Rubrivivax gelatinosus IL144: one gene and its partner. The protein of the gene in region 2 interacts with the protein of the main gene of each other region in a pairwise test. Links are inferred from orthologs where the notes say so. Each region holds a gene or a part of one and is shown on either strand. Other genes may lie near its edges.

Region 1 (3,259 bases), 3.6 Mb from region 2 along the record:
GAACCGGTCGGCGAGCGTCACCGTCAGCCCCAGCGTGCTGTTGAACGCCACCGCCAGCGTGGTGCTGAAACGCACGATGGTCGTGCGGTCGCCCGAAACCGTCGGTGCGACGTCCAGGCGCTGGCGCAGCTCGACGGTGGGCGTCAGCCGGTGCACCGATTCCTCGCCCAGCGTCAGCGAGCTGCGCGTGAAGCGGCTGGCGCGGCGGCCGTCGATCGTCTGCTCGCGTGAGTAGCGGTCGACCGAGCGGCCGAGACCGGCGAAGACGCTGACGTTGGCGTCCGCCCGGTCGACGAGTTTCCAGCCCAGGCCGGCGTCGACGGTGTCGCGGCGGTCCAGCGCGATGACGCGGTCGCGTTCGACGGCGGCGCGGCCGTAGACGAAGCGCCGCGGCGTCAGGTTCAGGTCGTAGCGGCCGCTGGCGTTCCAGCGGTCGGCGGTGGTCGACACCTCGCCGCCGGGGGCCTCGCTGCGGCCGTAGTTCAGCGAGCCGCCGAGCGTGATGCGGTCTTCGGGCGTCGCGCGCACCGCGTCGACGTTCAGCGAGACGGCCACGCCGTCGGTGTTGCCCGAGGTGATGGTCGCCGCGGCGCCGCCCGAACCGCGCCAGAGGCCGTCGGTCACCGGCAGCTGCGGCGGCGGCACCAGCCACTGGGCCTGCACGGCCGAAGCGGCGAACAGCCAGGACGGCAGCGCCGCGCGCAGCGCGCGGCGGCATGGCGATGGGGAGCGGCGCAGGTTCACGCCGCCGATGCTCGCGGCTTCGTGCCGCGAGGGAATTAAGCACTTGTGACCGGCGGCCGCCGGTCGACGGCTCAGGACAGCGCGGAGATCACCTCGGGCGGCGCCTGGACCAGCTCGATCAGCACGCCTTCGCCCGAATACGGGAACTCGTCGTTGGACTTCGGGTGCACGAAGCAGATGTCGTAACCCGCCGCGCCCTTGCGGATGCCGCCGGGCGCGAAACGCACGCCCTGCGCGCTCAGCCACTCGACGGCCTTGGGCAGGTCGTCGATCCACAGGCCGACGTGGTTCAGCGGCGTGGCGTGCACGGCCGGCTTCTTCTCCGGGTCCACCGGCTGCATCAGGTCGACTTCGACGGCGTGCGGGCCGCTGCCCAGCGCGCAGATGTCCTCGTCGACGTTCTCGCGTTCGCTGACGAACGTGCTCTTCACGGTCAGGCCGAACATGTCGACCCACAGCGACTTCAGCCGCTGCTTGTCGGGGCCGCCGATGGCGATCTGCTGGACACCCAGCACACGGAACGGACGGGTCATGCGGACACCTCCTTCTTCGTCGGGGACAGGTTCAGGCGCGACAGCAGCTTGCGGTCGTCCTCGGCGTCGGCATTGCCGGTGACGAGCAGCTGGTCGCAATAGAAGATCGAGTTGGCGCCAGCCAGGAAACACAGCGCCTGGATGCCGTCTCCGAGCTCGCGCCGCCCGGCCGACAGCCGCACGCGCGAACGCGGCATCACGATACGCGCCGCAGCGACGACGCGCACCAGTTCGAACGGATCGACCGGCGGCGCGTCGGCCAGCGGCGTGCCGGGCACGCGCACCAGGCTGTTGATCGGCACCGAGTCGGGCGCCGGGTCCAGCGCGGCGAGTTCGGCGATCAGCCCGGCGCGGTGGGCGCGCGTCTCGCCCATGCCGACGATGCCGCCGCAGCAGACCTTGAGCCCAGCCTCGCGCACGTGCCGCAGCGTCTGCAGCCGGTCTTCGTAGACGCGGGTGCCGATGACCTCGCCGTAGAACTCGGGCGCGGTGTCGAGGTTGTGGTTGTAGTAGTCGAGACCGGCCTCGCGCAGCGTGCGCGCCTGCTGCGGCTCGAGCATGCCCAGCGTCGCGCAGGTCTCCAGCCCCAGCGCGTGCACCTCGCGCACCAGGGCCGCGACCTTCTCGACGTCGCGGTCCTTGGGCGAGCGCCAGGCCGCGCCCATGCAGAAACGCGTCGCGCCGGCGGCCTTGGCGGCGCGCGCCTTGGCCAGCACCTCGTCGACGTCGAGCATCTTGGCCGCCGCGACGCCGGTGTCGTGGCGCGAGGACTGCGGGCAGTAGCCGCAGTCCTCGGGGCAGCCGCCGGTCTTGATCGACAGCAGCGAGGCCAGCTCGATGTCACCCTGCGGCCAATGCCGCGCGTGAACCTCGGCGGCGCGGCGCACGAGGTCCATGAACGGCAGGTCCAGCAGCGCGAGCACCTGCTCGCGCGTCCAGGCGGCGGAAGTCTTCGGGGTGGTCTCGTCGATCAGGGTCATGAACTCAGGCGAAGCGGATGATGGGCTGGTCGACCGCCAGGCTCTCGCCCTGATCGGCCAGCACCTCGGCGACGGTGCCGTCCTGCGCCGCCGTGAGGATGTTCTCCATTTTCATCGCTTCGATGACGGCCAGGCGTTCGCCGGCCACGACGGCCTGCCCCGGCTTGACCGCGACCTGCACCAGCAGGCCCGGCATCGGCGAGAGCAGGAACTTGCTCATGTCCGCGGGCGGCTTGAACGGCATCACGCGCAGCAGTTCGGCAGCGCGGGCGCGCATCACCATCGCGTCGATGCGGCGGCCGTTGTGCGCCACGCTGTACCAGACGCCGTTGCGTTCGGCCTGCGCGGTGAACGGGCGGCCGTTGCAGGTGCCGGTGGCGCGGATCGAGCCGAAGCGCCATTCCTTGACGATGCCGTAGCTGCGGCCGTTGACGCTGACCGTCGTCGTGTTGCCCGCGACCTCGATCTTCACCGGCACGTGCGTGTGCTCGCCGGCCTCGCCGCGCACGACGACGACGAAGTCGGTGCCGATGCGCAGGTTGTGGCCCGCGAGCTGGCCGCTGATGCTGGCCGCGCGGCCGAGGTAGCGGCGGTAGACGGTGGCCACCAGCGCGACGAGGAAGTCGGGGTCGTCGTGCGGCACGTCCTCGGCGCGGAAGCCCTTGCCGTAGTGCTCGGCGATGAAGCCGGTGTTGAACTGGCCGGCGACGAAGTCCGGGTGCGCCAGCAGCGCCGACTGGAACGGGATGTTGCTCGACACGCCGCGGATGACGAAGCCGTTGAGCGCCTCGCGCATGCGGGCGATGGCGTCGTCGCGGTCCAGCCCGTGCACGATGAGCTTGGCGATCATCGAGTCGTACTGCATCGGGATCTCGCCGCCTTCGTAGACGCCGGTGTCCACGCGCACGCCGCCGCCGGCAGGCACCGGCATCGCCGCTTCCATCGTCTGCGCGGGCGGCATGTAGCGCACCAGGCGGCCGGTGGACGGCAGGAAGTTGCGGA
Region 2 (3,321 bases):
CGGAACGGGTACCAGTCGACGTGCGCCTGGCCGCCGCACTGCTCATCGCTCCACTTCAGCAGCTTCAGGTCGTCCTCGGCCGGGTGGTCGCGGTACCACTCGATCCACTTGTAGTCGGCGATGCCGGCTTCCTTGTTCGGCGCCCAGATCTCGACCGTCCAGAACAGCGCGCCGAGGTGCTCGTAGACCCAGTCCTGGGTGCCGGTGATGACTTCCTTGGGGTGGTACTTGAAGTCGTGGAAGGTGCTGATCGCCGGGTAGCCGGTGAGCCTGGCGCCGAGGTCCGACAGGCGCTTGTAGATCCACAGGTCCTCGGGCGTCATGTCGTCGTCGGACTGGGTGCCCATCGGCCGCAGGATGACGCCGCTGTGGGTGTGGAAGCTGACCGCGGCGCCGACGTTGGGGTGGCGCACGAGGAAGTCGACCATCGCGCGCACCTCGGGCTCGCTGGCCGGGTAGGGGCCGGCGCCGATCTGCTCGAACTCCTGGCGCCAGAAGGCGGGGAAGTTGCGGTTCAGGTCCAGGCCCTCGACGTCGCGGTTGGCGCTGATGCGCACGCCGTCGAAGTGCTTCAGCGTGCCTTCGGGGATCAGCCGGTAGTACTCGCCGCCGAACTCGCCGGGCTCGCGCGCGACCATCAGCCGCGGCTCGTCGGCGTGTTTCTTCCACGGCCCGTGCGGGTCGGGCACACGCATGTAGAGGATGCGGCCGTCGCCGTCGACGTCCTCGATGGTCAGGCCGTCGACCGGCTCCTCGGCATACGGATAAGGCCGGGTCGACGAGCGGATGTGGCGCGGCCGGTCGGCGAGCGCGAGTTCGGCGCCGTCGGGGTTCAGCCGCGGGCAGAGGTAGACGGCACGCGTGTCCAGCAGCTGGCGGATCTTCTCGTCGCCGGCCTCGTAGCCGGTGACCAGCTGGTGCAGCCAGTACAGGCAGGCGGTGCTCGCGGTGAGCTCGGCGGCGTGGATGTTGCCGTCGACCCAGAACGCGGGTTTGTCGCGGTCGGCGCCGGTGTCGGCGTTGGTCAGCGCGACCAGCCAGATGTCCCGGCCTTCGTGGCTCTTGCCGATCGACTCCAGGCGCACCAGCCCGGGGCAGGCGGCGGCGTAGTCGGCCAGCAGGCGCGAGAGTTCGGCGTGGCGGTAGAAGACGTCGAAGCGGGGGACGGGAATGGCGGCCATGGTGTCGTCGCGGCGAAAGACCGCGGCGATTGTGGCCCGCGCCGGGCCGGCGTGGGGCTCAGCCGCAGCGCCGCAGCCGGCACTCGCCGTCGACGAAGACGCGCAGCTCGCCGGGGGCGAAAGCCGACCAGGGCTCGCCGGCGGTCAGCGGCTCGGTGGCGACGATGGCGACGCGGTCGCCGGGCTGGGTCCGCGCGGCGAAGTCGACCGTCAGGTCCTCGTCGGCCAGCGTCGCGGCGCCGAACGGGTGGCGGCGCTCCAGCGAATGCAGCTTGGTCGAGCCGTGCGCCCACAGCGCCTGGCCGTTGGACAGCAGCAGGTTGAACGTGCCGTGGCGCGCCGGCAGCGGCAGCAGCTCGGCCAGCGTGCAGGTCAGCTCGTCGATCGTCGGCAGGTCGGCGTGGGCCTTGTCCAGCTCCTGCATCAGCCAGCAGAAAGCGCGTTCGCTGTCGGTGTCGCCCACCGGGCGGAAGGCGCCGTGCAGCCGCGGCACGAAGCCCTTCAGGTCGCCGTTGTGCGCGAACACCCAGTAGCGGCCCCACAGCTCGCGCACGAAGGGATGGGTGTTCTCCAGCGCCACGCGGCCCTGCGTCGCCTTGCGGATGTGGGCGACGACGTTCAGGCTCTTGATCGGGTAGTGCTTGACCAGCTCGGCCACCGGGCTCGAACGCGCGCCGTGGTGGTCGATGAAGTGGCGCAGCCCACGCTCCTCGAAGAAGCCGATGCCGAAGCCGTCCTTGTGCTCGTCGGCACGGCAGGCCAGACCGGCGAAGCTGAACATCACGTCGGTCGGCGTGTTGGCGTTCATGCCCAGCAGCTGGCACATCGTCAGAAGGTGTGAAAGAACCCGGCGTGCCCGCGACGGGGTGCAGCCGGGTGTCGGGCAAGGCGCGTCGCGCAGCCGGTACTCGATGTACCGGCAAGCGGCGCAACGCCGCCCGGCGCCCGGATGTGCCCCGTCCCGCAGGGGCGAGCCGACGAGCGACCCCAAGGCGGTGCCGGGCGCGCTGGGATCAGCGCCGAGACGTCGTCGCGCCGTCGCACGTTCGGGGTCGCTTGGCGGATCGACGCGGGCATGGCGGGTTCTTTCGCACCTTCTTACTCGAACATCAGCTTGGTGATGCCGCGCCAGCTGAGCAGGCGGCCGGGGTTCTGGCGCTCCTCGAGCACCGCGCTCATGCGCCGCAGGATGCGCGGGCTGCGGCGGGCGCGCCAGACGACGAGGTCGGCCAGCCAGGGCCGGTGGTTGACGTGCGAGGCCTTCTCGTAGAGCGCGAAGCGCGGCTTCAGGCCGGCCAGCGCGGCTTCGTGGCGGGCGCGCACCGCGGCGTCGTCGCCGCCTTCGAGCAGCGCGGCGGCGGCCAGCAGGCCGGTTTCCAGCGCCTTGCCGATGCCTTCGCCGGAGAAGGCGTAGGTGCTGCCGGCGGCCTCGCCGGTGACCAGCAGCCCGGGGCGCGACCAGCGCGCGCCACCCAGCGAGCAGCGCAGCGGCGCGCCTTTCCAGTCGCCACGCAGCTCGCCGCGTTCCAGCAGCTCGGCCGCCGGCGCGTGCACCGAGGCGAAGGCTTCGAGCATCTGGCGCAGGTTGACGTCGCGCATCGAGGCGCGGCCGCCGGCTTCGGTCGCGTGGCTGCCGGTCAGCCCGGCACCGACGTTGAAGACGCCGCCCGGGCCCGGGAAGATCCAGCCGTAGCCGCCCGACAGCCGCGGGTGCCAGACGATCTGCAGCTCGCGCAGGGTCTGCGCCAGTTCCGGGTGGTGCACGTAGCCGCGCAGCGCGACGCCGCTGGGCGCACGGCGCTCGCAGACGCCGGCGGCGACCAGCGGCGGCACCGAGGCGCCGGTGGCCAGCACGACCCAGCGCGCCTGGACCTCGTGTTCGCCGTCGGGCCCCTTGAGCCGCGCGCCGACGACCCGCTCGCCGTCGAGCAACGGGGCGACGAAACGCCAGGGTGCGGCGAAGCGCGCACCGGCCTCGCGTGCGGCGCGGCAGACGATGTCGTCGAGCTCGCGCCGCGGCAGCACGGCCAGCGTGCCGGGCACGTCGACGTGGCCGCCGCGCGGTGCGACGCAGCGCACGTGCTGGGCGCGGAAGGCGCGGTCCATCACCTCGTCGTAGACGCCGAGCGCACGCAGCGCG

Evidence for each region. The genes of interacting proteins can lie anywhere in the genome.
Region 1: the proteins of RGE_RS22395 (region 2) and bioB interact in binary tests that used the Escherichia coli proteins (3 or more experiments, as listed by UniProt). The link is inferred for Rubrivivax gelatinosus IL144 from one-to-one orthologs.

Annotation. Positions count from the first base shown.
Region 1 is NC_017075.1:1,293,215-1,296,473, reverse strand. What follows is about bases 266-3,047. They hold bioB (biotin synthase BioB), read right to left. Parts: upstream 2,258-3,047; coding sequence 1,274-2,257; downstream 266-1,273. Other genes in these bases: accC (acetyl-CoA carboxylase biotin carboxylase subunit), read right to left, coding at 2,262-3,047; RGE_RS06075 (VOC family protein), read right to left, coding at 816-1,277; RGE_RS06080 (DUF481 domain-containing protein), read right to left, coding at 266-744. In the rest of the region: more of RGE_RS06080, read right to left, coding at 1-265; more of accC, read right to left, coding at 3,048-3,259. UniProt on the Escherichia coli protein: Catalyzes the conversion of dethiobiotin (DTB) to biotin by the insertion of a sulfur atom into dethiobiotin via a radical-based mechanism.
Region 2 is NC_017075.1:4,915,502-4,918,822, forward strand. What follows is about bases 124-2,967. They hold RGE_RS22395 (class II glutamine amidotransferase), read right to left. Parts: upstream 2,008-2,967; coding sequence 1,240-2,007; downstream 124-1,239. Other genes in these bases: RGE_RS22390 (M14 family metallopeptidase), read right to left, coding at 124-1,181; RGE_RS22400 (NAD(P)/FAD-dependent oxidoreductase), read right to left, coding at 2,280-2,967. Also shown: more of RGE_RS22390, read right to left, coding at 1-123; more of RGE_RS22400, read right to left, coding at 2,968-3,321.